Regions from separate parts of the Staphylococcus sp. IVB6214 genome, predicted to be linked through region 3. Evidence: riboswitches for the same ligand, from Rfam matches in the RefSeq annotation. Region 3 holds a riboswitch; each other region holds the start of a gene.
The links. Region 3 has a riboswitch for thiamine pyrophosphate ahead of MUA51_RS01935 (thiamine phosphate synthase). Riboswitches for the same ligand answer to the same signal wherever they lie in the genome.
Positions count from the first base shown of each region.

Region 1: linked by a shared signal. The riboswitch ahead of thiO (glycine oxidase ThiO) and the one ahead of MUA51_RS01935 (thiamine phosphate synthase) in region 3 are both predicted to bind thiamine pyrophosphate.
Region 2: linked by a shared signal. The riboswitch ahead of MUA51_RS03375 (ECF transporter S component) and the one ahead of MUA51_RS01935 (thiamine phosphate synthase) in region 3 are both predicted to bind thiamine pyrophosphate.
Region 4: linked by a shared signal. The riboswitch ahead of thiD (bifunctional hydroxymethylpyrimidine kinase/phosphomethylpyrimidine kinase) and the one ahead of MUA51_RS01935 (thiamine phosphate synthase) in region 3 are both predicted to bind thiamine pyrophosphate.

Region 1 is NZ_CP094723.1:2,143,352-2,151,689, reverse strand. It holds gene ahpC (alkyl hydroperoxide reductase subunit C) at 1-189, opposite strand, end outside; gene MUA51_RS10585 (2-keto-4-pentenoate hydratase) at 575-1,351, opposite strand; gene nfsA (oxygen-insensitive NADPH nitroreductase) at 1,485-2,240, shown strand; one part of gene MUA51_RS10575 (IS3 family transposase) at 2,350-2,620, shown strand; one part of gene MUA51_RS10575 (IS3 family transposase) at 2,620-3,491, shown strand; gene MUA51_RS10570 (L-cystine transporter) at 3,558-4,949, opposite strand; gene thiO (glycine oxidase ThiO) at 5,032-6,129, opposite strand; TPP riboswitch at 6,232-6,334, opposite strand; gene MUA51_RS10560 (DNA-binding protein) at 6,377-6,976, opposite strand; gene MUA51_RS10555 (hypothetical protein) at 7,087-7,761, opposite strand; gene MUA51_RS10550 (general stress protein) at 7,871-8,281, opposite strand.
Region 2 is NZ_CP094723.1:700,107-708,444, reverse strand. It holds gene ptsP (phosphoenolpyruvate--protein phosphotransferase) at 1-1,022, opposite strand, end outside; gene MUA51_RS03400 (phosphocarrier protein HPr) at 1,022-1,288, opposite strand; gene MUA51_RS03395 (DUF697 domain-containing protein) at 1,442-1,972, opposite strand; gene MUA51_RS03390 (class I SAM-dependent rRNA methyltransferase) at 2,027-3,199, opposite strand; gene auxA (lipoteichoic acid stability factor AuxA) at 3,333-4,652, opposite strand; gene graF (glycopeptide resistance-associated protein GraF) at 4,889-5,020, shown strand; TPP riboswitch at 5,101-5,200, shown strand; gene MUA51_RS03375 (ECF transporter S component) at 5,342-5,917, shown strand; gene MUA51_RS03370 (ABC transporter ATP-binding protein) at 5,932-7,338, shown strand; gene MUA51_RS03365 (energy-coupling factor transporter transmembrane component T family protein) at 7,331-8,122, shown strand; gene purD (phosphoribosylamine--glycine ligase) at 8,258-8,338, opposite strand, start outside.
Region 3 is NZ_CP094723.1:398,098-406,435, forward strand. It holds gene MUA51_RS01915 (DUF47 domain-containing protein) at 1-107, shown strand, start outside; gene MUA51_RS01920 (inorganic phosphate transporter) at 121-1,122, shown strand; gene MUA51_RS01925 (LysM peptidoglycan-binding domain-containing protein) at 1,185-2,057, opposite strand; gene MUA51_RS01930 (Bax inhibitor-1/YccA family protein) at 2,284-2,919, shown strand; TPP riboswitch at 2,979-3,088, shown strand; gene MUA51_RS01935 (thiamine phosphate synthase) at 3,174-3,764, shown strand; gene thiS (sulfur carrier protein ThiS) at 3,766-3,969, shown strand; gene MUA51_RS01945 (thiazole synthase) at 3,971-4,738, shown strand; partial or broken gene MUA51_RS01950 (ThiF family adenylyltransferase) at 4,738-5,738, shown strand; gene MUA51_RS01955 (YebC/PmpR family DNA-binding transcriptional regulator) at 5,815-6,528, shown strand; gene MUA51_RS01960 (cupin domain-containing protein) at 6,546-7,025, shown strand; gene MUA51_RS01965 (ribonuclease FAU-1 family protein) at 7,194-7,757, shown strand; gene MUA51_RS01970 (LysR family transcriptional regulator) at 7,856-8,338, shown strand, end outside.
Region 4 is NZ_CP094723.1:1,652,163-1,660,500, reverse strand. It holds gene murA (UDP-N-acetylglucosamine 1-carboxyvinyltransferase) at 1-563, shown strand, start outside; gene fabZ (3-hydroxyacyl-ACP dehydratase FabZ) at 751-1,191, shown strand; gene MUA51_RS08165 (YwpF-like family protein) at 1,221-1,655, opposite strand; gene MUA51_RS08160 (single-stranded DNA-binding protein) at 1,845-2,198, shown strand; TPP riboswitch at 2,468-2,568, shown strand; gene thiD (bifunctional hydroxymethylpyrimidine kinase/phosphomethylpyrimidine kinase) at 2,646-3,452, shown strand; gene thiM (hydroxyethylthiazole kinase) at 3,452-4,258, shown strand; gene thiE (thiamine phosphate synthase) at 4,248-4,886, shown strand; gene yidC (membrane protein insertase YidC) at 4,975-5,844, shown strand; gene MUA51_RS08135 (HD domain-containing protein) at 5,910-6,563, opposite strand; gene cls (cardiolipin synthase) at 6,584-8,074, opposite strand; gene csoR (copper-sensing transcriptional repressor CsoR) at 8,218-8,338, shown strand, end outside.

The DNA of each region.
Region 1 (8,338 bases), 450 kb from region 3:
TAATTTTTCATAATGGCTTTGAACATCTTGTAATTCTGTTGGGCACACGAAAGAGAAGTCAGCTGGATAGAATACAACGACACTCCAGTTACCTTTTAAATCTTCTTGTGTTACCTCAACGAACTCATCTGTTTTTGCGTTGTACGCTTGTGCTGTGAATTCTCCAATTTGTTTACCGATTAATGACATAGTGAATAGCCTCCTAGAAATATATTGATTATTATTAGATTAGAATCACTCCAAAGTCTTCTTTGTTATAATTCCTTCTTAATAATAATTCTAATCTTTAGTGTTATTATGCCATGGAACGATACATCCGTCAATTATTAAACTTAAATAATTGTGCGCCATCTTTTGATAGGCGAAAAGGCGCAACTATCCGAATGTGAAAGGGTGTTTCATGCACTTAATGTTTCTATGTTCATCATAGCATTGTTGGGGTTTAATTCTCAATTAATGATACCTTTATTGAAAATTAAATGCGTTGAAAAGGCATTTCAAGTTGGACTTAAAATGCCTTTGTATACTAATAAAACGATGGTTTATAGGTGAGTGTTGCCTACCATTTGTACCATTATTCAAATGTAACAGTGACTCGACCGACATGTTGATAATCGACCGTATAAGTACCTTGCTCTGCCTTGATAGGTGGGATGAAAGTGCCTGATGAGATGACATCTCCTTTTTTGAGTGACTTTCCATGGCTGGCCAGTTTTTGACTGAGCCACTGTACGGACTTGACTGGATTGCCTAATACTTCTGACGCAACGCCTGTTTTGACTTCTGTACCATTATGTTTCAATGACATTGTGACTTGGCCAAGGCTGTCATAATCTAATGGGGGAACGGGCTCTCCGACAACGACAAGGCCAGTCGCTGTGTTATCTGCTAATAAATCTCCTAATGTAAAGTTAGGGAACCAGTCTTGATAGCGTGCATCAGGTACTTCAATCGCTGGGGCCAATTGCGAATGATTGAGCACATCTTCAACGCTTGGATTAGAAGGCAAGTCTTCTGTAATCACAAATACCAATTCCGGTTCGATTAATGGAGCGAACAAGTGATTCAATTGTACAGTGGCATCATTTTGCTGGATGACTGTTTTGAGCAATGTACCATAAGCAGGCTCATGTGTATTGGCATATGCTTGCGTTTCTGCGCTTGTCATACTGACTTTGTAGCCGGCCACATCTGTATTGTTATGTGCCTTTAGTTGTTCAATTAAGGCATCTTGTGTTTGATAGCCTAACACTTCATCAACATTCTCTTCAGGGTTGAGAAATGGGATAGGTTGTTGTGATTGATAAGCTTGAAAAACTTTCTCTGCTAATTGTTGTGGTTGCTGAGTCATAAAGACACTCCTTTGTCAGAAAATTGATACTTTTATGATAAAGGTTTGTGATTAAAGATGCAAGTGTGCAGTGTACATGCCTTTTGAAGTGTCATTTGCTAATATAAAGACAAAGAATAAGGGAGTGAAATATATGTCAGACTATGTATATCGTTTAGCGAAGCAACATCACTCAGTGAGAAAGTTCAAAAATGAGCCATTAACACGTGAAATAGTGAAACAGTTAATTGAAGCAGGGCAGATGGCTTCAACATCAAGTTACTTACAAACGACATCTGTGATTGGTGTAGAAGATCCAGAAAAGAAAGCTGCTTTGAAAGAAGTGTCAGGGCAACCTTACGTCTTGAACAATGGGTATTTATTAGTGTTTGTCGTTGATTATAATAGACATAATCTTGTGAATGAACAACAAGCACAAGATATGACGACAAGCTTTGAATCAGCAGAAGGATTGCTTGTAGGGACAGTAGATGCATCATTAATGGCACAAAACATTGCATTGACGGCAGAAGATATGGGTTATGGCATTGTTTATTTGGGTTCATTGCGCAATGATGTTGCACGTGTACGTGAAATTTTAGACTTACCTAAGCACACCTTCCCAATCTTCGGTATGGCGATTGGTGTACCGTCTGAGGATGAGAATGGAACACCGAAACCACGGTTACCGTTTGAACATGTCTTTCACGTTGATACGTATGACAATGATTGTGATGTGGCACGCCAACAATTGGCGGCGTACGATAAAATAGTATCTGATTATTATGCAGATAGAACAGGTGGTAAACGTACGGAGACGTGGTCAGAACAAGTAGCGAACTTCATGAGTAGTAAACAGCGTTTAGAGATGAAAGACTGGCTTCAAGATGCAGGATTTAATAAGAAATAGCATAAAAAATACCACGTACGATGTGCTGAGCTGACCCCATATAGTGGGAACTTTATAAAAACACTTTCGTTGAATTCAGTTAAAATGAATTTACGGAGGTGTTTTTTCTATGCGCAGAGTGGCGTATTCAGTTGAAACAAAGTTTAAAGCAGTGAAGATGAAAGCAGAAGGTTATACAACTAAAGAAATTATGTGTGAATTAAATATTAGAAATAGCACACAGGTAAAAACATGGTGGAGATGGTATAGAAAGGGTGAAACATATCGATTTAGTCAACAAGTAGGCAAACAATACTCCTATAATAAAGGATTAGTGGAACTTTCTGAACTGGAACAATTAAAGTTAAAGAATAGAAGAAATCAAGCCGAAATAGATATTTTAAAAAAGTACAAGGAATTGGAAAGGAAGTGGTACCTGAAGTAGTGATAGAATTAGTGGATGAGTTAAAGCACAGGCATCCTGTGAAGCTGATTTTGGAAGTGTTGAATGTCCCTAAATCAAATTACTACCGTTGGAAAAATAAGAAGAAAACGGAAGATACAACAGTTAAAAAGGTTAAGGAATTATGTGAAGATAATCATTACACGTACGGCTATCGCAAGATAACTGCTCTGATGAATCAGGCCTCTAAACAACCGATAAACCATAAACGTGTACAAAGAATTATGAGAGAAAATAATTTGAATTGTAGAGTTAGAATTAAGAAATCTAAACGTCGAGGGAAGGCATATTATCTTACAAGCAATAAACTGAATGGTAACTTTAGAGCAAATCAACCTCTACAAGTACTGACTACTGATATTACGTATCTTCCCTTTGGTAATTCAATGTTGTATTTATCTTCAATCATCGATTTATATAACGGTGAAATTGTGGCTTATAAGATTAGCGATACACAAGATCAAAGTTTGGTAAATGACACCTTAAACCAAATTGATATTCCAGAAGGATGTCTACTTCATAGCGATCAAGGAAGCGTCTATACATCGCATGCTTACTACCAATTATGCGAAGAAAAGGGCATTATCAGAAGTATGTCTCGCAAAGGTACACCTGCTGATAACGCCCCGATAGAATGTTTCCATTCCTCGCTAAAGTGTGAAACATTTTATCTTAACAATGAGTTAAATAACTCTAATTTCATTGTAAAGGATATTGTCGAAAAGTACATTGAAAACTATAATAATAATCGAATTCAACAAAAATTAGGCTACTTATCCCCTGTGCAATACAGAAAATTAGCAGCCTAATTCAAGTGTTTTTATGTGAGTCCCATATTAAGGGTGCAGTGCCGTGCTGTACGTGGTATTTTTTGATTAATGACTTGTTGTCAGTTCATCATATTGATTGTCATTAAAGACATCTTCATCAAGTTGTTTTGTGAGCTTAGCAGTACCTGTTCCGGCTAACATTGAATCATTCACGTTCAATGCAGTACGTCCCATATCAATTAATGGTTCTACGGAGATAAGGACGCCGGCAAGACCAACTGGTAAGTTCAGTGCTGAAAGGACGAGAATAGATGCAAATGTTGCACCACCGCCGACACCGGCAACACCGAATGAACTAATAATAACAACGATAATAAGCGTTGCGATGAATTGTAGGTCGATTTCAACACCTGCAACGGGTGCCACCATAATTGCCAACATGGCAGGGTAGATACCCGCACAACCATTTTGACCGATAGACAGACCGAAAGAGCCTGAGAAGTTGGCGATGGCTTGTGGGACACCTAAACGATTCGTTTGCGTTCGAATGTTAAGTGGCAATGCACCTGCGCTTGAACGTGATGTGAAGGCGAACATCATTACTTCTGTCGTCTTTTTCACGTATTGGATTGGGTTGACACCTAGTACTAATAAGATTAATAAATGGATGATATACATTGTGAGCAATGCTGCATAAGATGCGATGACAAATTTGCCAAGTGTCCAAATCGCTGCAAAGTCACTTGTCGCTAATGTGTTTAACATAATGGCTAAGATACCATAAGGTGTTAAGCGCAATACGAATGTCACAACAGCCATAATCAATGAATATACTGCATCAATACCACGTTTTAATACATGGCCATTTTCAGGTTGTTTGCGTGCAACGCGCAAATAAGCAAAGCCTAAAAATGCTGCAAAGATAACGACAGCAATTGTTGATGTCGCACGTGCCCCTGTAAAGTCTAAGAATGGGTTCGCAGGGAGTAGTTCTAGAATTTGTGCTGGCAATGTTGTTGCTGTTAAATCTTTCGCTGTTTGTGTAATTTCTGAACTACGTGCGTTTTCGGCTTGACCGAGATCAATCGTTGATGCATCGAGACCGAATAGCATCGCATAAGCGATACCAACGATGGCTGAGATGGCAACGGTACCGATTAAAAACATGAAAATGTAGCCGCCCATTTTGGCGAACTTCTCACCGAGATCAATCTTCGTAAATGCCGCAATAATTGAAATGAAAACGAGCGGAATGACGATCATTTTCAAGAGGGAGATATAGCCATTCCCAATGATACCGATCCATTCTGTTGTTTGTGTTGTAATTTTGCTATCTGCACCGTAAAGGAGCTGTACAATGATTCCCAGTATGATACCAAGGCCAAGTGCCACAAAGACACGTGTAGGGAATTTGACGTGTTTCTTCGCCATGACCCATAGGCCGATAAGGAACCCAGCAAAAATTAATAGGTTAAGTATAATTAGAAATATAGACATTTAGATGCTTCCTTTAATTCCGACTTGTATTATAAGAATAAGTGCAAGTCTCCTTAAAATCAACCCCTACATACAAATTTTCTTATTTTATAGGCGAAAAAGGTCTTAATTGCTGGGCTGCATTAGATTTTCCATCAACTAATTGCGCCATAAGTTGACCGACAATGGGAGAGAGTAGAATGCCGTTTCGATAATGTCCGGTTGAGACATATAGATTGTTATGAAGAGCGCCCATAATCGGAACACCGTCTGGCGTAATCGGTCGAATACCAGTCCAAGTCTTAATGACACGATGTTCTCGCAGATTAGGTATCATAGCTTGACTTTCGGCATCTAACCATTGAAGATTTTCAGCTTTATTTTGTGTGCTCCAATTATCGAGTTCTGATGTAGCACCGATGAGAAAGCGATTGGGTTTCTTTGGGACGATATAACAACCATTCATATTGAAAATGGTTTCTTTCAGTTGTGAATAAGATGATTCGATTAACTTTACATCGCCTTTGACAGGGTGTGTCGGAAGATTGATCCCGAGTTGATGCAACAATGTACCACTCCAAGCACCAGCAGCAATGACTAATTCGTCTGCATAGAATGTTCCTTTAGAAGTGGTTACTTGATAATGCGATGCATGTTGCGCAATCTGTAACACTTCTGTCTGCAAGTGAAGGTCAATATGCGAAAGTTTTGAGACGGATTGTAGTAATGCCTGTGTATATAAGTTAGCATTGATTTGGCCGTCGTCATGTATTTTGAATGCTGCACAAGCTTCGACGTCACAGTGGGGGAAGCGTGCGCGTAATTGATTGTGTGATAACTCATAAATTTCATGGTCTTGCTGCGAGAGAAATTCAAATTGCTTTTTAACTGCTGGGACATGTTGTGCGGTAGTTGCTACCTTAATCAGTCCATATGTTTGCAGTTCAATATCGATATGTGTTTCCTTTAAGAGTTGTTGTGCAGTATCCTGCATCATTGCACGGCTTGCCATTGCAAGATGATATAAAGGTGTATCTTCAAAAAACTCATTCTGTGCGCCTAACATTCCACCTGCCGCATAAGATGCATTCATGCGGGGTGTTGAGCGATCGATGATATGTATGCGACGACCTCGTGCGTTGAGTTGACGTGCAATGGATAATCCCATCACGCCACCACCAATAATAATCGTTTGTAACATAAAAAAACCTCCTGCATGTGAGGGTGCAGGAAGTTGACATGTATGATTGAAATTGAGTCATCTGTGATGCATGCTTTAACGCTGCATGGCTATCATGAAGCACATGACATGTAATTGCTTCCCTTCGATGGCATTAACCATATCAGGTTCAAAGAGTTAAGAGTCCGTCTTTCTCAGCTCACTTCGAGCACCCCTAGCATGTTATTTAATTGTAAAACAAGTCATTTACTCAAATAAAAGTTGTGTTTTAACCGCCGAATAATCGTTGGAGAAAACCTTTTTTCTCATTGCGTTCAATTGTGTGTGCTAATGCTTTTTGTCCTTCTATTTGTGATTCAATATGTTTTTGTGTTGTGCTGAGTTGTTCAGTTTGTTGTTTTTGTGCTTCAGTGAGTGATTCCATAGATGCACTGTTCGATTTAAGCTGTGCTTCTAACTTGTTATGTAACTCAGTCAATGCCTCTTGTTGTTTGTGAACTTGCGTCACCATTTGTCCAAGTATTTGACGCTCTTCACGCATTTGATTGATTTCGTTGTGTAATTCTTTGAATAGATTAGAAAGTTGTTGGTCAGCAGGAAGTTGTTGTGTATCTTCCTTCACAATCACTTGTAAAAAGTCTTTTTCTTTTTCGAGTTCTTCAAATGCGAGTTCGTAACTGTTTGTTTGTCCAACACGTTCTGCGATTTCTTGAAAGAGTTCGATATCTTCTTCTTTAAAATCTGTCGCTTCACGTCCACGATATTCCGTTTTATCTAAGTGATAACCACGTTCTTCGAGATGCTGAACAATTTTTCGGACTTGCTTTTCGCTTAAGCCAGATTTTTGTGCGAATTCTTTTGTTAGCATATAATCGGATCCTTTCTCCTACAATTTAGACAGCTGTCAGTGTTCGTTCAGTGAGCCGTCAGTCTTACCTCTACTTCATTGTAGCGACTTTACGGATTGATTTCAAGGGCTTATGCATTCGGTTCTTTACGCAAATCCATCTTGACGAGTAACGGATAAATAACTTTGCGTGGCAGTCTATTCGCAAAGACATATTTGAGAATATAACAAGACTTGATACTTGCACCGTAGATGTCTTTCGTTAAAGGAATGTTCGCCTTAATATATAAGTCTAATGGTACAGGCTTTCCGTTTCGGTCGAGTGAAGGTTGTATATATGAAATCTTTGTCTGCTTTTCAAAGCCTTGTTGTGTTAAGAAACGTCTGCGAAATGCAATATCGTCTGCCGTTTTAGAATCGACATCCGGTGACTCGAACGTTGACTCGAACATAAAGAAGTTGACATCACGACCATGTAATTGTTGTGCCAGTGCATTGATGTGGACTTCAGTTTGATGGAGTGTCTCTTCAAGATAAGCTTCATGATGTGTGCCTTGTTCGGCAAGTAAGTAGATAATGAATCCTGCATTTGTCGTTGCTTCATAATGCGCAGTTGCAAAGCTGACAACACGGTCATCTTCAATGCCGACTAAAAAAACATAATCGTTTTTCGTCTTTTCTGTCTTGAGTGATTGGACGAAAACCGACTCGTCTTCAGTGACAAGTGCATCTAATCTCCCTAAGTAAAAGTCTAGTGCAGGTTGATACCATTGATCTTGCGTTGATTTGATTTGAATAAAATCCATCGTCTATCACCTCTTTTTAATGGCTCTAGTATAGCATAATGACAAATCGGTACTCCACGTAAAAAACACTCAAGCAAGATATGTTGCTTGAGTGTTAGATGTTTCTATATTATTCAATATCGCCCTTATGTTCAGATGGGTGATGTTTAAAGTCATGTGTGTCGTATGAACTATTTGTTTGCGATACTTCGCTGTGATTGCCAGATTCAAAGTGTTTCACAAGAATAACAATTTCGCCATCAAGTACGGCTTGCTTAAGTTGTTCTTTTTCATTGTCTGGAAGCTTAAAACGTGTGAATGCAGCTTCTTCAGGATCTTCCCCGATGAAAAAGCGCATGAATTTATCGCTGATTGTACCAGCTGTTGGTGTTTGTTTAATTTCTGAGTCGTTAAATCGGTCTGTTGATAATCGATTTTTACTAATGATTGTAATTTCGTGTTCTTTATATCCATCACGTAATAATGCATCTACTGCTTGAATTGCGTCATCTTCTGTTTTTACTACTTTAAATTGAGTCATAGTGGATCCCCTCCGATTAATCGTTACTTATTTTGTCACTTACCCTTTAAATAAAAA
Region 2 (8,338 bases), 300 kb from region 3:
TTATCTCCACCGATATCAAGCGTACGTACAACAACACGCTTGCCGTCCATTTCTTCTAATACCTTTTTGTAAGCTTCGAATTGCTCATCTTCAGTTGGCATGTTGTCACGACCCATGTACAAGAACTCTGTACGATATAGGCCGATGCCTTCTGCACCGTTATTTTTAACACCTTCTAAGTCGTTTGGTGTACCAATGTTAGCGGCTAACTCAACATGTTTACCATCAATTGTCGTTGATGGTTCATCACGAAGTTGTTTCAATGCTTCACGATCTTCAAAGTACATATCACGTTTTTGTTGATACGCACGTACTTCATCTTGTGATGGGTTGATAATGACATCACCTGTTAATCCATCCACAATAATCATGTCGCCTTGTTTTACAGATTCTGTAATTGTTTTTGTTCCAACAACGGCCGGAATTTCTAATGAGCGACTCATAATCGCTGAATGCGATGTACGGCCACCGATATTCGTAACAAATCCTTGCACATATTGCTTGTTCAATTGTGCAGTATCAGAAGGTGTTAAATCGTGCGCAACGATAACAACACTTTCATCAATGATACTTGGATTTGGTAATTCAACACCTAAAATATGTGCGAGTACACGCTTAGAAACATCACGGATATCCGCTGCACGCTCTTTCATATACTCATTATCCATAGATTCAAAAATAGTAATAAAGTTTTGCGTCACAGCTGTTAATGCGTGTGGTGCACTTGCTTTATCATCTTTGATCATGCTTTCAATAGGGTTGATTAATTCTGGATCATCTAATACTAATAAATGCGCATCGAAAATAGCGGCCTTGTCTGGCCCTAATTGTTCTTCCGCATTATTTCTAATCTTTGTTAATTCAATTTTGGCATTGTTTAATGCGTTATTGAATTTTTGAACCTCACCAGATGGATCTTCTGTTGTCTCTTGACTATAACTTAAATCGGGTTCTACGAGCATATACGCTTTGGCAATAGCAACACCCTCAGAAGCTGCAATTCCCTTATTTAATGTTGACATTATTTTGTTAAACCTTCTTTTGATAACACTTCAGTAATTGCTGCAATTGCTTCTTTTTCGTCGCTACCATCTGCGTAAATTGTAATTTCAGCGTCTTTACCAACACCTAAGCTCATAACACCCATGATTGATTTTAAGTTTACTTTTTTTGCATTGTATTCTAATTGTACATCTGATTCAAATTTTGAAGCAGTTTGTACTAGCATAGTCGCTGGACGTGCGTGAATTCCTGTTTCGTCAATAATTACATATGATTGTTGTTCCATCTTACATCTTACTCCTTCTATTTCTTTTATTTTTAGCATAAGCTATTTAACTTCGCTACATGCCTTAACATTACCAAAATTAACAATTAAATTCAATTGTGAAACCACTATCATGTCGCGACTCCACCGTTTTTTTACAAATTATCGAACAATTTACAAAAGTGACTTGACAACATTCTCACATTTCTGAATGTGATCTTTTCCTACCTTATTCATAAAGTAATAACTTAGAGATGCAGAAACCGCTTGTCCGACAATTGGGAACCATCTTGTTTGTTTTGCGGCAGTTCTTTTGGCTACATCTCGAATTAAAACTTTCATCAAACCATCCGAAACTTTTTTCCCAATCAATTGGCTTCCTTGCATACCAGCCGCCATAACAATACGATCTTTCATGTCATCACTCATTCTGTTCACTTGCTTATGATCTAAACCATACAATTTGTTGATATCTTCAATAATATCTTTCATCAACTTCATATCTACACCAAAGTCAAATCCTGGAATCGGTACAATTGTTGCCCCTGACGATAACATCGCTTTCTTTTTGACGATGTTTTCTGCTTGTTTACGGCGTTCTGCCACCTCTTCCTGATTGTTTGGTAAAATATTTTTATTCTCGATTTTTTCAATCTTTAATACTTTATTTCCAACTACTTCTGTGATTTTATTTGTAAATTTCATCGTTCATCCACCTTTCTCGTATAAGACGTTATCTTATACCCTTTTCTCCATCATTTAATCCATCAATGTGACAAAAACGACTTTTAAATATTTAGATGGTTTGTAGTGTGGATGTGTTTTGAAGTCTTTTGGCAATCCCATTACTTCATCAATTTGGTAATTGATACCCTTATCAGAAAGTGTTTTTTTGATCATATTCTTGAAAGCTTTTAATGTATACATACTGTGGTTCGTACTTAAAACAAGCGTACCGTGTTCTTTTAATATCGGTAATGCTCCCTCAATCAACTTGTCATAATCTTTCATGACCGAGAATGTTTTCTTTTTATTTCTCGCAAAACTTGGGGGATCAATCACAATCGTGTCATACGACAACTGATGACGTTCTGCATATTTGAAATAATCAAATGTATCCATTACATATAGTGATTGTGTCTTCGGATCGATTCCATTCAATCCAAAGTTTTCTTCTGTCATTGGACGTGAACGATTTGCTAAATCAACGCTTGTCGTTTGTTCTGCTTGTCCAGCTGCTATAACCGAAAATGCACCTGTATAACTGAACAAATTCAACACTTGTCGTTCTGCACTGTAATAATCACGAATCTTTTTACGTACTTCTTTCTGATCTAAGAAAATACCGGTCATTGGGCCATCATCAAGATGCACATTGTAGAAAGTAAAGTTTTCCTCGATAATAATTGGAAATTCAGGTGCCTCACCTATCACAAAACCACCTTGAATATCCGCATCTTTAAAACGTGTTTTTTCATAAATAGATGTGTATTCAAATACTTGTGTCATGGCAGAGATGATGTCATCACGAAATGCATAGATGCCTTGTGAGTACCACTGAATCAACAGGTGTCCATTATAATGATCAATTGTTAAACCACCGACACCATCTCCTTCTCCGTTGAATAAACGAAAAGCATTCGTCCCATCAATGTGATAATAATATTCACGTTCTTGTTTTGCCGCTTCAAATAACCGTTCAAAAAACTGTTGATTGATCTCTTCATCCGCATTATATGATAACACCCATCCGAGTCCTTTATGCTGATGACCGACATAACCTGTTGCGATATACATACCTTTGTCCGTTTTCAAATGGAACAGATCACCACTTTTCAGTGCGCTCTGTTGATAGATATCTTCTTCTTCAATCAACGGATAGCCATTGAAATATTTCGCTTCTTTCCCACTATTTAAAATTGCTGTTTTCATTTTATCAGCCTTTCCTTGATTAGTTCTTTTCTATCTTAACACGGGAGTCTGACAGAAATCGATTTTGGCGTCGTTTCCTCGTATGCCTTATAAACAAAAAGAGCGAGAGACAATGCTCTCACTCTCAATATTCCTATTCTTTTATAGCTGGTTGACGTAATTGTAGTACAAATGCAACGATAGCTGGGATAAGCATCAGTACAAGGATTGGCGTAATAAATATCGACAATAATAAACCATGAAAGAGAATTACAACATACTCTGTCATCAACTTAAAGAACAGAATGCTGATCATAAAGAGTTGAATATAGTAATGCTTTCCTCTTAGCATGAATGTAATCGTCGTTACGATATAGGCGATCGCAATAAACAATAAGAGTAATAAACTAATCCATTCATAGACATACTGTGTTTGCGATAATTGCCAATCTCCAGAAGCGAACAATGCATTACGATTGTTAAATTCTAGTAGTATGAAGAACAATAGAATGACACCACATGCTATATTCACATGTGCACGTTTAAACCATTTTGGACGTTTGCGTAAAAATGATGGAATATCATCTTCTTCTAACTTCGCCCAACCAAACCAGTTTTCTTTGATGTAATCACGTTTTTTACGTAACTTTTCAATATTAATACTGCGTCGTGTACGATGTGTAATATCCTGTGTCAATTCAGATGTACGGTTCTGTATATCCTTAAACTGCACTTTAGATTGGTCGCTGTATTGATACTTTTTACTTCTTAAATACTGACTAGCAGCTTCATCCAATTGTTCATGAAAAACAGGTAATGAACGACGTAAAAATAAGAAGTTCCAGATTGCCATCTGACCGAGTAACCACAACACTACGAAAAATGTATTGATACTCAATACATCGATCGGTGCTACTTCACGTGCTTCAAGTCTTGAATATAAGGCTAATTGTGTAAATAAATAACTCATTCCATATCCAAAAATTAGCCATAGATAATGTTGTTTACGATGTAACGGATTCAGTTCATCTTTAAACGTAATATAACCAATATGCATTAAAAATGGAATAACAAAAATAAACGCCAAAATTCCGTATACTTGTGACATAAAAATCAGTGTAAGCACAAAGAAAATGATACCGATTAATAAAAAGAACATCGAGATATCATAGTCAAATCGTGTTGTGTTGGTTAATACACGTGCAATCACAATCAGCAGAACGCCGAATGCTAAAATGATAAGTCCACTAATGAGTGGGAAGTCTCCGATGTACTTACTCATCACACGGATAATCTCATTAAAAAACGCCATGATAAAATCCCATACATTGTGGATTTGTGGCACATGGTGTTTGCCTGATTTGAGTTGTTCAATGAGCGGAATATTGATAAAAATAACGATACTCAACAATATCGCAACCGCACCTATAATATAGGAATAGATCACTTCGGTGTACTTGTTAAAAAAGGACATCCTCTCACCTCACAATTATTATATATGAACAATTGTCTTATGTCTTGATAATTGATTAATTTCAGTCTCTAGTATGAAAGATTTAACACCCAAAGACAATACATTCCATCATATGTGTTATGTTTAGCCCTTTCCAATATTTTATATCATCTTTATAAATATTTTTCCAAATGATGTTTAAGAAAATATAGAATGGATATAGAAGAGTAACAACATAAATGAAGGAGTGTTTTATGATGTCAGAAAAAGATCTAAAACAAGCTGCAGAGCAAGCAAAAGAAAAAGAAGAAACATTAAAAGATAAAGCGCAAGAAGCAAAAGATGGTATCGATAAAACAAAAGACGATATCCAAAGCACTTTAGATTAATCAGCAAAATCATGTCAAGAGGCGATTCGTCTCTTGACTTTTTAATGTAAGACATGTACATTGTGTATATCAATTAAATACGCACGCACTAGGGGTGTGAGAACTGAGATGAGGAATATCCTCAAACCCTTTGTACCTGATCTAGGTGATACTAGCGGAGGAAAGTGTACGACGTTTCGTTTATACGTAATATTTGCGGCAATAAATAGCACGCTTATTTTGAGTTGCTTACATAATATAAACATTAGCGCTTTGTTCATATATCGACGCACATCCCTATTTCCAGGATGTGCGTCTTTTATTATTAGGAGGTTCTTTACCATGAAAAAAGGCTTAACATTGTCAGACATACTTGTGACAGTTTTAGTTTCTGTCATCTTCGGTGTGGTGTATAACATTTGGTGGGTTGTTACAAAGACTATCCAACCACTCGGTTTACAAATCGATCAACTTTTATACGGCATGTGGTTTGCAGCAGCGGTTGTTGCATATCTCATCATTCCTAAAATGGGGATTGCTTTACTTGCTGAATTTGCAGCGGGTGCAGGTGAGACAATTATGATGGGACGTTTCGATATTCCAACGATTATCTATGCACTTTTACAAGGACTTGCGTGTGAACTCGTATTCGCCTTATTCCGTTATCGTTCTCGTGCATTTATGGTCGCTGTTTTAGCAGGTCTTGCTGCTGCACTTATCAGCTTACCAATCGATTGGTACTATGGTTACTTAGGCGAAGTCGCACAGTGGAATCTGATCTTGTATATCGTTTTCCGCATGATCAGTGGTGCTGTTCTAGCGGGTGCCTTCCCATATTATCTCGTCAAAGCACTCGATCAGACCGGTGTCACGAAATTATTCAGACCTGCGTCAAAAGACGATTATGATTCACTATAAGGAGAGAACTGACATTGCTTAAAGCAAAAAATTTACGCTTAAAGTATCCAAGTACTGACCATAAAATATTTGATGGTCTTGATATTGAAATAAAGGATAAAGAAAAAGTACTTTTACTCGGACCATCAGGGTCTGGTAAAAGTACACTGTTAAACGTCTTAAGTGGCATCGTCCCTGATCTCATTGATCTTCCAATGAAATATGATGACTTAGAAGTTGCGCATCATGCCGGTGTCATCTTTCAAGATCCTGATTCACAGTTCTGTATGCCTCAAGTGAATGAAGAACTCGCATTTATATTAGAAAATCAACAAGTACCACAAGACGAGATGGATCGTCGCATTCAAGATGCACTTAGCAAAGTTCAGCTCGATGTAAATCCTAAACAAGCAATCAACAAACTAAGCGGTGGAATGAAACAAAAATTAGCAATTGCAGGTACCTTACTCATGGAAGCTGATACGTTATTTTTAGATGAACCTACCGCGATGCTCGACATTGAAGCAACGCAGAATTTGTGGGACTTACTCAAAGATTTATGGACAGATCAAACGGCACTCATTGTCGAACATAAAGTAGCACATGTATGGGATTATGTTGACCGTGTTGTTCTTATGAATCATGAAGGTCAAATCATACAACAAGGATCTCCAGATATGATATTAGCCAATTATGAAGAGACATTGACAGAATATGGCGTTTGGCACCCGAATGCATGGGCGTCCGCTCCACTTCCAAAACAAGCACATGATATGTCATCACAAAAATTTCTTTTTACTTATCGAGAAGGTGCCATACAGAGAGGTCGACGTACACTTTACCAAGTGCCTGATCTAACAATAGCACCAGGGCAATGGATAACGATTACAGGAAAAAATGGTGCTGGCAAAACTACATTGTTTGAGTCGATGATGCAACTCATCCCCTACCAAGGAACAATGCAATGGAATAATCAAAAACTCAAAAAGGTACGTGATGCTGCGAGTTATATGTACTTGGTATATCAAAATCCTGAACTACAATTTATTCAAAATAGCGTATACGATGAAATCTTTGTGAACTACGACTATATGGATTCACAATGTGCTGGTGAACAAACGACAGCTATGTTGGAGTTGCTCGATCTAGCACATGTATCTAAACAACACCCTTTTGAACTTTCGATGGGTCAGAAAAGACGTTTAAGTGTTGCGACGGCATTAAGTACGAATGCTGATGTCATTTTACTTGATGAACCAACATTCGGCTTAGACAGCCATAATACATTTAAACTTATTACGTTATTCCAAGAACGCATTGCAAAAGGGCAAACGATTGTCATGATTACCCATGATTCTCACATTATTGAACGCTATCCATCACGTCATTTTGAAGTTTTAGACGGTGTATTGTACGAAGTGGAGGTGCCAACAAATGATTGAATCGTGGAAAACACGTCGAACGTTTATGGATCAAGTGAATATCGTGACGAAGCTCTTTCTAGCAGTCGCACTCTTCTTCTTTATCATCTTCATTCATAATTTTGATATGATGTTGTATTTGGCGCTTTTCATGCTTGTATTTTTACTCTGTGTAGCAGGAACCAAATGGAAAGTTGTTGCATCATTTGTAACGATGGCAACTTTCTTCGCACTCACATCTTCATTATTTATGATTTTTTATGGGAATGGTACACGTGTTTTATTAGAATTTGGTTTTGTAAAAATTAGTGTTGAAAGCCTTGTAAGAGGTTTACACCTTTCCTTAAGAACGATTGTTATTAGTTACTTCGGTTTATCGATTGCATTCACATCGCAAGTCATTATGATTTTTTATAGCTTAATGCAACATTTGAAGGTGCCACCAAAAGTTGCTTATGCCTTTATGGCAGCCTTTCGAATGATCCCATTGATGATCGAATCTGTATTTCAATTGCGTAATTCACTTAAAATGCGTTACCAAATGATTAGCAATAAAAATTACAGTGGTTTTAAGCGATTCAAACATCTTTTGATTCCACTACTCAGTCAAAATATCCGAAAAGCGCATCGCCTTTCTGTCGCAATGGAGAAAAAAGGGTTTCACGATGGGACGCGAACATATTATTACCATGTTCCATTCAGTTATCGTGATATTTTGTTAATTGTCATTATCATCGTGCTTATTGCACTTGCTTTTATGAGTGCCAATTATTTACCAATCACAGGTATTTTAGATGCACGTTAAACATTGAAGCAACCGCATATATTGCGTTTTCATGATCTCGACGATATGAAAAGGCATGCATACTTTCCCGTTTATGTATGCGATAGACATAAAAAGATGATTCGAAAACTTACCACTTCCGAATCATCTTTTCTATTACAATGCTTTATTTGCTATATCTTTACGATAAAATAAACAATCACTTTCTATTTGATCAACACGCTGATATGCTTCACG
Region 3 (8,338 bases):
TTACTTTGGTCAAAATCAAAGATATCTATGAGAGCTTGGAGAATATTGCTGACCGTTGTCAAACAGTCGCAAACAACTTTGAAACAATTATCATGAAAAATAGCTAAGGAGTCCTCACTTATGGAGTATTTGATATTTGTAACGATTGCGATCGTTATATTTTCGTTGGTTTTTGACTTTATCAATGGATTTCATGACACAGCGAATGCAGTTGCTACGGCTGTTTCAACACGTGCATTGTCACCACGACACGCGATCTTTTTAGCGGCGATTATGAACTTTATCGGTGCGTTGACTTTCACAGGTGTTGCGTCAACGATTACGAAAGAGATTGTCAATCCATTCCATCTTGATAATGGATTAGTTGTCGTACTTGCGGCCATTTTAGCAGCGATTATCTGGAACTTAGTCACTTGGTACTACGGTATTCCGAGTTCATCATCACATGCATTAATTGGTGCGATAGCCGGTGCAGCCATTGCATCAGCCGGCTCAATTAGTGTCTTACATTTACAAGGTTTTACTAAAATTGTCCTTGTATTAATTCTGTCACCTTTAATTGCGTTTGCTGTCGGTTTTACAATGTATTCAATTGTGAAGATTGTTTTTAAAAATGCGAATCTCGCACGTACAAATCGTAACTTCCGTGTTTTTCAAATTTTTACAGCAGCATTGCAATCATTCTCACACGGTACAAATGATGCACAGAAATCAATGGGTATCATTACAATGGCGTTAATCGTTGCGGGCATGCAAACAAGTGTTGAACCTGCATTATGGGTAAAAGTATCCTGTGCGGCGGCAATGGGTCTTGGTACAGCAGTCGGTGGTTGGAAAATCATCAAAACAGTGGGGGGTAATATTATGAAAATCCGTCCAGCAAATGGTGCAGCAGCTGACTTATCATCTGCTTTAACGATCTTCGTTGCATCATCATTGCACTTCCCACTTTCTACAACACATGTGGTATCATCTTCTATCCTAGGTGTAGGTTCTGCCAACCGTATTAAAGGTGTGCATTGGAATACTGCAAAACGTATGATCGTAACATGGTTTATTACATTACCAATATCTGCTTTACTTGCAGCGTTAATTTATATTGTTTTAAATTTATTTTTCTAATACAAAAGGATTGCGTACACAAAGCGTGTACGCAATCCTTTTTGCTTTAGTTATGAGTTGTATTAATGAATATAGTTGTAGCTACTTGTTAATGAACCTGGAATTGTACGGTATCCTACTTGTCCTGGTGAAGTATTGTAGTTCATCTCTGATACTAAAATACTACCGTCTGGGTTGACACGTTCAACATATGCAACATGCCCCATAGGACCTTCTGTCGTCTGCATAATGGCACCTACTTGTGGCGCATTGTTGACAGTGTATCCGTCAGAAGATGCAGCACTTGCCCAGTTGCTTGCGTTCCACCAATATGTACTAATCGGTTGACCTGTTTCAGAACGACGATTGAATACATGCCATGTACATTGTCCCCAAGTGTAAAGATTACTTTGGTTCACAGAGGGTGTTTGTGTTTGTGTACTTGTTTGTACTGTTTGAACACCATTACCTCCTGCAGCAGCTGTATTGACATTTGATGTTGATACAGCGCCAGATTGTCCTGGAATTTGTAATGTCTGATTAGGGTGGATAAGATAACTGCTCATCCCATTAGCGTTCATTAAGTCTTGAACGGTAACGCCGTATTGTGCTGCGATGATATCTAATGATTCACCTGCAACCACTTTGTGACCGTTGCCTGAAGTTTGAGTCGTCGTTACATTGTATGATGTTGTATTTTGTGTTTGAGCATTAGACTGTGCTGTCTCATTGCTCGCACTACCACCAATTGTCAATGTTTGACCAGGGAAAATCATGTTGTTAGAAAGACCATTTGCTTGTTTAATGGCATCTACTGTTGTGCCGTATTGTTCGGCAACTGTCCATAAAGAGTCACCTGACTGTACGGCGTGTTGTGTTGATGCTTGTGCATCTTGATGAGTAAGCACTGCGGCAGCCCCAGAAGTCACTGTCAGTGCGAATGCGAATTTTTTCAAAGTGTTGCCTCCTTATGTATTAAAACTTTATCGTTGATTGTTTCGAAATGTTATCTTTTACATAATATCAAAGATTATTTTAAATTTGTGGAATGTTACGAATCTGTAATGAATTTAACATGTTGTACTCAATGTGATTTAGGGTAAAGTACTGTGAGATGTGACATACGTATGTTAAAGTAAATGTTACAATCAACAAGAAAGATGAAATATAAAGGAGATTTTTATGAGTTCAAGTACAGAACAACAGTCATCAGACTATAAACGATATGGACAAGTATGGTTATTCTTTATGTATTATTGGTTAATATTTGGTATTTCGGTATATTTTGGTCAGTATTTACCAGCGGAATGGCGTCAACCAATGTCTATCGGGTTAGCGATGCTCATTCTTATTACGATGGTCGTGCAACGTGCGCGTTTTAGTGGTCCAATCATTTCACATATTTACACTATCGTTGCAGGATTATTATCTTATGCAACATTCATGTATTCATTTGCAAATCTAGGTGCACACACCTTTTTCATGATTGTGTTATTAGCAATTACAGGGTTTGTCGTGTTTGGTGTCGTTGGCTTTTTTGTTATTCGTGACGCATCAAGTATGGGGAAATATTTATTTGTGACACTTATCGCGCTAATCTGTATGAGTATTGTTGGCTGGTTTGTTCATATCCCTATGCTTTATACAGTTATTTCAGTTGTTGGGTTAGGTCTGTTCTTACTTTACACGTTATATGATTTTAACCGATTGAAGCGGGGTGCCTTTGCGCCAAGAGAGATGGGGTTTAATTTATTTCTAAACTTATTCCGCATCATTCGCCACGCATTAAACTTAGCCCAAAAAGTAAAAAGATCATAAAGATTTGATTCGATGGTCAGTTTTTAATATGATGATACTAGAGAACAATTAAATGGTTAAATATCCACTGGAAGTGCCATATGAACCGTTGGCTGAGATTGAAACGTATTTCAAAATTCCTGAACCTGATCCAGTTAGTACTGGCGTAGGAAAGTGGTTTTGCTTACGTATAAAATGTGAAGCTACTTTTCTGCAGTGTGTAGAAGAGTAGCTTTTTATTTTTATCTCAAGTGGTGTTTGGAAAGGGGGGTTACATGATTATTGCAGTGACACCTTATGAATTGTTAACTGAGCAACATATTCAACGTCTGAATTTGATAGAGCCACATATTGACGGTGTCCTTTTGCGAACACCGATGAGACAACAGCGTCTCATTGAATGGCTCCATGTTCTGTTGCGAGAAGGATTCCCTAAGTCAAAGGTCATTATACATACAGACATTACATTAGCAAAGGATATGGGAATTCAACGTTTACATTTCAGAGAAGGTGATGAACAGGCGTTTGACTTGAAATCCACACACCCTTCATACAGTGTAAGCATGTCTGTGCATTGTGTTGAATCAATTATCAAGGCACACAATCATCGATTAGATTTCGGTCTATTTGGACATATTTTCCCTTCAGCATCAAAAGAGGGAACACCACCGCGTACAAGTACAGAGGTGTGTGCAGCGTTATCAGAGCATTTACCGCTCATTGCGATTGGGGGTATTGATCAGAACACTGTCATGCGTGTTGACCCAAAGTTCATCGGTATTGCATGTATTCGCAGTGTCTTTGATACACCGATAAAAGTATTTGATGAGATGGTACAAAAATGGAGAATGAATAAGGAGGAATGACATGATTGAGATACAAGTAAATGGGGAGCGTCAGCAATTTCAGTCAGATACAACGATTCAAGATGTATTGAATCATTTTGGAATTGAAGCAAAACGAATGGCGGTTGAGCATAATGAAACAGTTGTGAAGCGTTCAGAATGGGCATCTACCTATTTGCGCCCTGATGATCGATTAGAGTTATTAGAATTTGTAGGAGGCGGATAATATGTTTAACATTGGAGATTTAACATTTCATTCAAGATTATTTTTGGGAACAGGAAAGTTTGATAATGAGCAAGTTCAAAGTGCAGCGATTGCAGCATCTGAAACAGAAGTATTAACATTTGCCGTACGACGCATGCACTTATACGATCGTGATTTACCGAATCCACTTGCGAATGTAGATTTAGAACAGTTTGTAACTTTCCCAAATACAGCAGGAGCCAAAACTGCGGAAGAAGCAGTACGTATTGCTGAATTGGCACATGAAGCAGGTGTGTGCGATATGATCAAAGTAGAAGTAATCGGTGATGATGACACACTATTACCTGATCCTTTTGAAACGTATAAAGCATGTGAAATCTTATTGGAAAAGGGATACACTGTGTGTCCTTACATTTCGGATGATGTTGTTTTAGCGCAGCGTTTAGAAGCACTCGGAGTTCATGCAATTATGCCACTTGCGTCACCCATTGGTACAGGAAGAGGCATTAGTAATCCGCTAAATTTACGTTATATTATTGAAAAAAGTAAAGTACCAGTAATTGTTGATGCAGGTATCGGCTCAGCAAAAGATTGTGCTGAAGCAATGGAGCTCGGTGCAGATGCAATTTTGCTGAACTCTGCAGTTTCACGTGCAAAAGATCCTGTCAAAATGGCCGAAGCGATGAAGAAGGGTATCGAAGCAGGGCGTTTAAGTTATGAAGCAGGACGTATTCCAATCAAATATAATGCCGTACAATCCAGTCCATCAGAAGGACTTGGCTTTTTGTAATGGAACGCTATGATAGACAGATAAAATATGCACATTTTGGTCAGCAAGGGCAACAAAAACTTCGAAACCTTCGCGTGATTGTTATGGGTGTTGGTGCATTAGGAGTGGTGTTGCAGAACAACTCGTACGAAGCGGTGTGGGGCATATCACACTTGTCGACAAAGATATTGTGACTATGTCTAATCTGCATCGTCAAAGTTGTTATGTGACGGCTGATGCAGAGTCAATGCTACCTAAGGTCATTGCTTTACAACAGCATCTCATAGCTATTAATCCTGATGTGAAAATAACGACATATAATGAAGAAGTGACAGCGCAAAATATTATAAACATACTCGAACAGGTCAAACCAGACATAGTCTTAGATGGTATGGATACATTTGAAATGCGTTTTTTGTTGAATGAAGCAACACGGAAGTTACAGATTCCTTATATTTATGGTGCGGTTGTAGGAAGTCAAGTCAGTGTTCTACCTATTCACGGTGAAGGGCCTTGTTTGCATTGTATTTTACCAGAAGTACCGAAAACAATGGAACGCTGTGAAATCAACGGTGTGTTACCTCCTGCTGTTCATATGGCTTGTAGCTTAATTGTTGCAGAAGTGTTTCGCTATCTGATGCACGGTCATTTTACGAGCAAGATGACAACGATAGATATACACACACTAAAGATGAGAACGGTTGATGTTACTGCATTGAAAGAATCTGAATGTACAGTTTGTGGGCAAGGACAATATCGACGCTTATCATATGATGATGTTGATCACATACGTGAGTTATGTGGCGGTGTGTTTCAGATACGATTGCCACAAGAAGCTTTTGACGCCACACTTCATTCAAATATTACAGTCGGCATTGCCAATCAATATGTGAAAAGATTGATGAAAGATGACTACGATATGACATTATATCAAGATGGACGGTTATTAATCTACGGTGCAAGCAGTGCGGAAGAAGCTGAAAACGTGCGTGATCAATTATTCGTTGCACATGATGATTGACACATGTTGCTTTCAGATAAAAATACCATGTATAATAAAGGGTAATCTAAAAAGCAATTGAAAGCGAGATGGAAGAATGGGACGTAAATGGAATAACATTAAGGAGAAAAAAGCACAAAAGGATAAAAATACAAGCCGTATCTACGCGAAATTTGGTAAAGAAATCTATGTAGCGGCGAAGTCTGGTGAACCAGATCCAGAATCTAACCAAGCGTTGAAGCTTGTTTTAGAGCGTGCGAAAACATATTCTGTACCGAACCATATCATTGATAGAGCGATTGACAAAGCAAAAGGTGGCGGCGATGAAAATTTTGATGCATTACGCTATGAAGGCTTTGGTCCAAGCGGCTCAATGTTAATTGTCGACGCCTTAACAAATAACGTAAACCGTACAGCATCTGATGTGCGTGCGGCATTTGGTAAAAACGGCGGCAACATGGGTGTTTCTGGCTCAGTTGCATATATGTTCGATCACACTGCAACGTTTGCATTTGAAGGTTATGATGCAGATACAGTATTAGAACAGTTGATGGAGCAAGATATCGATGTGCGTGATGTCATTGAAGAAGGCGGACTCACAATTGTCTATGCAGAGCCAGATCAATTTGCATCTGTACAACAAGCGTTACGTGACCTAGGTGTTCAAGACTTCGAAGTGGCAGAATTAGAAATGTTACCACAATCAGAAGTTGAATTATCAGGTGATGATTTAGCAACTTTTGAAAAGCTTGTTGACGTGTTGGAAGACCTTGAAGATGTACAGCACATTTTCCATAACGTTTCATTATAATGTGTGGAGGACAACGTATGCAGGCTAAAGATTGGATTCAGCATTTATCATTAACACCACATCCTGAAGGTGGTTATTACCGTCAAACAATTCTGAGTTCAGATGCTGTGGACGGTCGCCCTAATTATTCGAGTATATACTTTTTATTAGAGGATACGAACATCTCTCATTTCCATCAAATCGATGCAGATGAAATTTGGTACTATCATGCAGGCGCAACTTTGACGCTTCATATGATTCATCCGGATCATACGTATGAAACAGTGAAAGTTGGGCCGAATGTAGATCAAGGTGATGTGTTGCAATATGTTGTACCAAAAAATACAATATTCGCTTCGTCGATTGAAACACCACAAGCCTTTGCCGTGGTAGGCTGTATGGTTCAACCAGCCTTTCAATTCGATACGTTTAAGTTATACACACAACAAGAATTGTTACAAAAATATCCCGAACATGAAGCGGTGATTCTCCGATATGCGAAGCAATCAATTGAATAATAGATGATATAAGCACACCCTTTTCTACTGCATGATGTCGGTAGGAATAGGGTGTCTCTTTGAGCCGATTTTTAGTGTTCAAAGGGTTAGCCGTTCTATCTCTGTGTAACTGAACGAGTGACAGAGAACTATTAATTTTATATAATAAACGAAAGGAGGAGGGTTGCTGTGAAAGTAAAATATATCGATAAACGTCACTGGCGTCGCCTCTTAGACCGTGATTATATAGAAGTAAAAGTGAACAATAATAAATTTAAGGGGATTATCGGCTTGATTACGATTAACAAAGTGAGAGAGCCATTAGAAGTAACAGTTATAGGGAAGAAGATGGTTGTTGCCGATGAACAATACCAATGGTTACAAATTGTGCCGGAAAAAAAGCGTTACAGCTTGACGGTGATGTTTAATGAAGATGGGCAACCATTACAATATTATTTTGATATCAATTTGAAAAATATTACGCAAAAAGGGAAGGTACGTACAGTTGATCTGTATTTAGATGTGCTTGTGCTTCCTGATGGTCGATATGAACTGGTCGACCAAGAAGACTTAGAGCGTGCATTGCGTGCGAAGAAGATTACACGAAAACAGTATCATGAAGCATATATTATTGCACATCAGCTCATGATTCAAATTGATGAAGATTTTCAAAGTATACATGAAAAAGCAATGTATTGTTTCAATAAAATCCGTCATAAACACCTGAAACATGAACGCTCAGGCAGATATTGACTGTTAATAAGTAAGATGTACAATCGGAAGGGACAAGGCTGTGTTCCTTGATTGAACTAGATCATCACACAATGCGAACTTGTAGAGGAGGAACCGTGATGAAGATGGATGATTATCGTTTGCTCATCACATTGGATGAAACAAGAACGTTGCGTAAGGCAGCTGAGCAACTCTATATCTCACAACCTGCTGTGACACAACGCTTAAAATCAATTGAGCGTTATTTTGGTGTTGAGATTTTTATCCGTACAAAAAAACAACTTATTACAACAACTGAAGGTGCAATGGTCATTGCACATGCCAAAGAAATGCTCAATCAAGAACATTTATTTAAAGATAAGATTAAAGCACATATCGGTGCAATTAACGGGAGCTTATCCATCGGCTGCTCATCGCTTGTCGGACAAACATTGTTACCAGAAGTATTAAGTCAATATACATCAGAATACCCGAATGTCGAAGTAAAGCTTCATGTAGGGTCAAGTGATGAAATCAAGCAGCAGTACAATGATTACCACATTATGATTGTTCGTGGCAACCAGTTGTTAAATAAGCATAATGACCATTTGATGGACGATCAA
Region 4 (8,338 bases), 940 kb from region 3:
ACCGCATTGTAGCAGGTACATTGATGATTGCAGCAGCGATTACACGTGGTGATGTATTTGTGAAAGGTGCAATTAAAGAGCATATGACAAGTCTTGTATATAAACTTGAAGAAATGGGTGTGGAACTTGAATACCGTGAAGATGGTATTCGTGTTACAGCACCTGAACAACTTAAACCTGTCGACGTGAAAACATTACCGCATCCAGGCTTCCCAACGGATATGCAATCACAAATGATGGCACTTTTATTAACAGCTGAAGGCCATAAAATCTTGACAGAAACTGTATTTGAGAATCGTTTTATGCATGTAGCTGAATTTAAACGCATGAATGCTAATATTTCGGTTGAAGGTCGCAATGCAAAGATTCAAGGTAAAAGTCAATTACAAGGAGCTCAAGTAAAAGCAACAGACTTACGTGCAGCAGCAGCGTTAATATTAGCAGGTCTTGTCGCTGAAGGTGAAACGACAGTTACAGAGTTAAAGCATCTTGATCGTGGTTATGTAGATTTCCACGGCAAGTTAAAAGCACTCGGCGCAGACATCGAACGTATCAATGATTAAAAAGTTTTATTTTGCGATTGTGAACCAGTCCACTAGCATGAAATTAATCGTGTTTGTGATTGTCAGTGTCGTACTATTTTATGTCGGTCTTATGATTGGTTTATGGATGAATCATGACCATATTTTCAAAGTGTTGAATCCTAACTTTTTTAGGTATTTTAGCGAGACTTTAGGAGGATCATAGTAGATGGAAACTATTTTTGATTATAATGAAATTAAAAAAATTATTCCGCATCGTCAGCCATTTTTGTTGATTGACAAGATTGTAGAATACGAAGAAGGTCAGCGTTGTGTCGGCATTAAACAAGTATCAGGCAATGAGCCCTTTTTTCAAGGACATTTTCCTGATTATGCTGTGATGCCAGGTGTATTAATTACAGAAGCCCTTGCACAAACAGGTGCGGTTGCGATGTTGAACAGTGAAGAAAACAGAGGGAAAATCGCACTATTCGCAGGAATTGATAAATGTCGTTTTAAAAGACAAGTTGTTCCCGGGGATACATTGAGATTAGAGGTTGAAATCACAAAAATAAAGGGACCTATCGGTAAAGGGACAGCCAAAGCAACGGTAGATGGTCAACTTGCATGTAGCTGTGAACTTACATTTGCCTTACAGTCACCAGAATAAAACAAGAACGCCAGGAGTATAGAACATACTTACTGGCGTTCATCTTTAAGGCGAGGTTTTGATTGCATTTTTCGATTGAAAGCTTTGATCAGCGCTTCTCCTTCTAATCCTTCATCAACAAGTTGTTCTAATAAGCTCTCCGCATACACTTGACGCAATGTATAAATGTGACATTCAAAAATAACGGAAATTTTATCTTTGAGTTGTGTAATGTGCTTAATCGTTGCATCAAAGAGTGCAGGATCGTTAGATGGACGTGTAATGACCACACGAATGTTGAGAAGTTGATTATCTTCCATATAGGCTGTCATCTGTTCTTTGTGAATATCTGAAATGACAATTTCAAGTAGCCATCCTGTTCCACGATCTTCTTTATTAATAATGACCCCATCAATCAGTTCGTACTCAGTTACACTGCTGTTATCAGATACAATTTGAAAGCGTACGGCTTTGAATGTCTTCATGTTGCCACCATCCCCTTATTTTTTTAAATTTTACGTTTTTTGAATTTATCACCTTTATTATAACTCAAATAATCAACGAGTTCGTTATGAGATTGAAAATGTTTAAATATTACGCATCTTATATGACTGATATTTGATAGAACTCAAATTGCATTTTGAAGTACTTCTATACTATCATACTTTCAGGAGGTGATAAGTATTAATCAAATTAAAGCAATCGGCACTGTCTCAAAAGCACCTAAGTACTATGAAAAACCAGGAAGTTATTTTGTGACCTTTTTTCTTGCGGTAGAACGCAATTACAAAGGGAAGGATAACCATCCCATCTTTGATTACTTAAATTGTAAAGCATTTGGCCCTGTTGCGATACAAATTGATCAAGAAGTGAATCAAGGAGATCTACTATCTATTGAAGGTTATCTTACAACACGTCGTTATCAATTTAACGATGAAAAACGTTTTTCAACAGAAATTGTCGTTGAATCTGTTGAAATATTAGAAGTCCCACCCCTTATCGAATCCAACGACCACACACTTGTTTAGCTATTTAGTACCCACCCATACCCTAACAAAATGTATCCACCACATACTCTCTATTTATATACTACTTTCTTTCATTAATTCCCTAACCTTAATGACTTTTGTCAGTTTTTAAATCGTACGTTTTCTTAATATTTCATAGGCGGGTTGCACAATGCGGAAGGCGTGGACCCGTCTTATACATACTATAACCTGTCATTCATTACAGTGTCGTCAGGGTATTCATTTGAAAAAAGACATTGAGTTTGCTAAATTTAAGTAAATTGAACATTGATGACTACTAGGGGCGCAAACTCGCTGAGATGAATGAAAATTCAAACCCTTTGAACCTGATTTGGATGATGCCAACGTAGGGAAGTAGATAATGATGTATCAAGGTGAGAAAGCATCATCTTAGTTACCTCTATGTAGTCTATATGTATATTAGTGAGACATGGAGGTAATCAAATGATTCAGAAACCTAAAATTGCATTAACTATTGCAGGGACAGATCCATCTGGGGGAGCAGGTGCAATGGCAGACTTAAAGTCTTTTCATGCATGCGGTGTTTATGGAATGAGTGCTATCACGAGTATCGTGGCACAAAATTCTCTAGGTGTGCAACACATTCATAACCTTGAACCTGCATGGTTAGAAGAACAACTCGCAAGTGTATTTAACGATGAACCACCACATGCCCTGAAGACAGGGATGATTCCAACACCTGACATGATGATGATTATTGAACGTTATTTAAAGAACTTTGACATACCATATGTTATTGATCCTGTCATGGTTGCTAAAAGTGGTGATTCATTGATGGCAGAGCAAGTTCGAAAGCAATTAAAAACAACATTGCTACCATACGCAGATGTTGCAACGCCAAATATTCCAGAAGCTGAAGAGATTACAGGCTTTCAATTGGATACAATGGAAAAGATTCATCGAGCAGGTGAATTCTTTATTAAAGAGATAGGATCTAAAGGCGTTGTCATTAAAGGGGGTCATTTGGCAGGTGATGCAACAGATCATCTTTTTACAAGAGAGGGACACTTTGTTTTTGAAGGTGAACGTTATCCAACTGAACATACACATGGTACAGGTTGTACATTCTCAGCAGTTATTACTGCAGAGTTGGCGAAAGGACGATCTGTTTATGATGCAGTTGCAAAGGCAAAAGCGTTTATTGCTTTAGCGATTAAACATACTCCAGAAATAGGACAGGGCAGAGGTCCGGTTAATCACTTTGCTTATCAATCACAGAAGGGATGGGACTAATGAGCGATTATTTAACCGAAGTACGCAAAGAAAGTCCACTAGTTATATGTTATACCAATGATGTTGTTAAAAACTTTACTGCAAATGGCCTACTTAGTCTAGGTGCGAGTCCAGCTATGAGTGAAGCACCTGAAGAAGCGGCAGACTTTTTTAAAGTTGCACAAGCGTTACTCATCAATATCGGTACACTAACACAACAAAGCGGTGAAGATATGTTGCGCATTGCTAAAGAAGCAAACCGCCAAGGCGTACCAATTGTTTTCGATCCCGTGGCAGTCGGTGCTTCTCAATTCAGAAGAAACTTTTGCAAACGCTTTTTAGAAGAAATTCAAGTGACAGTCATAAAAGGAAATGCTTCTGAAATTTTAGCACTTGTGGATGAAACAGCCACGATGAAAGGGACAGACAGTACGCTTGATCAACTGCCTGTTGAAGCGGCAAAACAAGCACATCATCAATATGATGCAGCTATCGTAATGACTGGTGAAACAGATGTGATCGTACAAGACGATCGAGCAATCGCTTTAGGCAATGGGACGCCGTTATTAGCAAAAGTCACTGGGACAGGTTGTTTACTAGGTGCTGTTGTCGCAAGTTTTTTATTGAAAGATACACAGCCTTCATTGGAGAAGTTAGCTGAAGCGGTATCATACTATACCATTTCAGCAGAACGCGCAGAAGTAAAAGCAGGTGCTGATTTGCCAGGGACTTTTTCAGTCGCATTTTTAGATGCATTGAGTCAAACTGCGACAGTCGCTTTTCAACAAGAGATAAAGAAGAGAGAAGTGAAGAATGATGAGATTTGATCGTAAGCAATTACGAGTTTATTTTATTGCAGGGACGCAAGATGTAAAAAAGGGAAGTCTTGATCGTATTCTTGAAGATGCTTTAAAAGCAGGTATAACGATGTTTCAGTTTCGTGAAAAAGGTCCCTCTGCATTAACAGGAGAAGCAAAAAAACAAAAAGCATTAGAACTTCAGAAGTTATGTCGGACGTATCAAGTTCCTTTTATTGTCAATGATGATGTTGCACTTGCTTTAGAAATAGATGCTGATGGTATACATGTCGGGCAAGACGATGCAGAAGTTCAAAGCTTTTATACACAAGCAGAAGATAAAATTATCGGTCTAAGTGTGAGTAACTTTGAAGAGTATGATCAGTCAGATTTGACACATGTCGATTACATTGGTGTAGGTCCTGTATATCGAACGCAATCGAAGAGCGATGCCAAACAAGCCGGTGGTATCGAAATGATTCGTCGTATGCGTCGTTATGATGAAGAGATTCCCATTGTCGCAATCGGTGGTATTACAGAAGAAAATGTTGCGTCTATTATTAATAATGGAGCAGATGGTATTGCCACTATTTCTTCAATTACACAGAGTGACAATATTGAAAAATCTGTGTCGTGCTACTTACAATATTTTAAATAAATTGCCTTAAATTATGAGAAATGTTTCCACCTGAATACGTTATATGATAAAATGACACTTATGTGAATAATAGTATAGAGGTGGAAAAATGAAGAATAAAGCGTTACTAGCCATGCTTTTTGGTATCACACTTTTTTTAGCTGGTTGTGATTATAGTAAGCCTGAGAACCGAGATGGTTTCTTTTACAATACATTCGTACAACCAATGGATAGCTTAATTCATTGGTTAGGCCATGAACTAGATAATAACTATGGTCTTGCGATTATCATTATCGTATTAGTTGTACGTATCGTATTATTACCATTGATGTTATCAAACTATAAAAACATGCATATGATGCGTGAAAAAATGAAAGTTGCAAAACCTGACATTACAGCAGTACAAGAAAAAGTTAAACGTGCACGTACACAAGAAGACAAACTTGCAGCTAACCAAGAAATGATGACAGTGTACAAAAAATATGGTATGAATCCAATGTCTAGTATGATTGGTTGTTTACCATTACTAATCCAAATGCCAATCATCATGGGTCTATATTTCGTATTAAGATACCCAACAGGTGGCGGTATTACGAAATACTCTGATTTCATGTGGTTCCAACTAGATAAACCAGATATTTGGATTACGCTAATCGCGGGTATTCTATACTTTTTACAAGCGTACGTATCTTTATCAAATATGCCTGCTGAACAAAAACAAATGGGCTATATGATGATGATTATCTCACCAATTATGATCATCTGGATTTCATACACATCAGCTGCCGCATTAGGTTTATACTGGTCTGTATCGGCTGCATTCCTTGTTGTTCAAACATATTTTGCGAATGTCGTTTATAGTAAAAAAGCAAAAGAAGAAGTAGCACCATTGATTAAAAAGATGGAAGCTGAGAAAAACCAAAACAACAAGACAGGTAAAAATACACAAGTTGTATCGAAGAAGAAGAAAAAGAAATAACGGTACCACGTAAACACCCGTTTCAGATAGCTTTTATAAGGCTACTGAAACGGGTGTTTTTATTTTTATCGTTCAGTGGTATCCCATTCATCAAAGAATTGATCAAGAAACTGTTCGAGAAACAGATGACGTTGTGCTGCTATTTCTCGTGCTTCAGGTGTATTCATAAGCGTTTTTAGTAGTAGTAGTAACTTTTCGTAAAAATGTTTGATGGCAGAAGGTGACAACTGCTCGAGGTGTACATTTTGATTGTTGAGTTCTTGCTGCGTTGCTTCGCCTGTCCACATTGGTTCTTTGAAGTGACCGGCAAATTGGAACGTCCGTGCAATACCGATAGCGCCAAGGGCATCCAGACGATCGGCATCTTGTACGATTTGTGCTTCGATGGTGTTAAGTTTGCCCACTTGATCTGTCTGACGAAAGCTCATATTTTCGATGATATAGCGAATTGCGTCTTGATCCATGGATGTTACATTAAGATCATTTAAAAATGTATTGAGATTACGATAGGCTGCTTCAGGATTTACGAGTTTATCATCAACTGTATCATGCAATAAAGCAGCTATTTCAATGACGTAATGGTTGGCATTTGGATAAGATGCTGCAATGAAACGTGCCATTTTGTGAACACGTTTGACATGTGCCACATCATGCCCGGTTGTATCCTGCGCATGCACTTCGTTCATATAATCATATGCCGCTTGAATATGTGTTTTCATACTTCAACCCTCTCAGTTCATTATAATATCGGTGATAGTAGCTGGCTGATAGCTTCTTTGAACTTAATCAAAAGACCACGATCTTGATAGCGTTCTTTTGTCAGTTCGGACGAAACTTTTAAGTCTTTTTCAAAACTTTCACGTACTTGTTTAGCAATTTCTTCATTATAAATAAAGGCGTTTACTTCGAAGTTTAAAGAAAAACTACGATTATCCATGTTTGTTGTACCTACGCTTGTAATTTCATCGTCGATGGTCATCGTTTTTGCATGTAAAAAGCCATTATCATAATGATATACACGTGCCCCTGCTTCTAAAAGGCTCGCAACGTTTTTGTAAGTTGCCCAATAGACAAATGAATGGTCAGGTTTGTTTGGAATCATAATGTTTACATCAACGCCACCAAGTGCTGCGATTTTCAAAGCATCCATAAATGAACTATCAGGGATGAAATACGGTGTTTGAATGTAAATCGATTTTTGCGCCATGGAAATCATTTTAAGATAACCATATTTAATCTGTTCCCATGATTCGTCTGGTCCACTTGAGGCGATTTGAATACCTGTATTGTGTTCTGCATTGACATGATTCTCTGGGAAGTATTTGGGGTCATATTGAATATTATGACGATGAGACTGCGAATTCCAGTCTAAAATAAAGCGCAACTGCAGGGCATTGACGCCTTCACCTTCTATGCGTAAGTGTGTGTCGCGCCAATAACCAAATTTTTTGGAGAGACCTAAATATTCTTTCCCAACATTGAAACCACCCACATAACCGATTGTGCCGTCAATCACGACAATTTTGCGATGATTACGATTGTTCATACGCAAGTTGATTATAGGCAACTTTGAAGGGAAGAAAGCTTCTACTTGTCCACCTTTTTGGCGAAAATCTTTGAAATGACGTAACTTTAATGTACGTGACCCGATATCATCGTAGAGCATTTTAACTTCTAGGCCTTGCTCAAGTTTTTCTTCTAGTAAAGATAAGATTTCTTTTCCAAGAAGGTCTTTGCGGAAAATATAATATTGAATATGGATATATTTTTTGGCTTGGCGTATATCTTCTTTAAGACGGTTGAACTTGTCGTGCCCATCCGTGAACAGTTCGATCTGATTGTCATTTGTATAGAAGGCGGCATTATTGTACAGCAACATTTGTATCATATGACTATAATATTGCATGTGTGGATTACTTGGATCAAAATTGCCAGCTTTCAGTGCTTCGAGTTGTTCGTTAACACGACGCTCTAAACCAACCTTGTCATTTTCATCTATCTCGAATAATGATTTACGCTGTATTTGTCGTCCGAAGAGTAAATATAAAACGAATCCTAAGATTGGGAAAAGTCCCAATACGAGCAACCATGCCCAGATGGCTTCGGCACTGCGTCGTTCCATGAAAATAATGGTGAATACAAAAGTCAAATTCAGAAAGAACAAACCAATCAATATGATGTTGACGATCGCATTTCCATTTGCAAATAATGAAATAAGTAATTCGCCCATATGTTTCTCCTTTAATAATATGTTTTTCATATTGTAGCATTTTTTCTAATGAATTTATATTGAAATCATTCTCTTTGACATATACCTACATAGGGTATATCATAAAGGTGTAAAATAAATCACAAAGAATTGAGGGAGACACGATGACAGAACATGCAAACCATTCTGACGTGACGAAGCGCAATTTACAATCCCGTTTGAATCGCATTGAAGGACAAGTCCGAGCCATTAATCGTATGATTGAAGAAGACGTCTATTGCGATG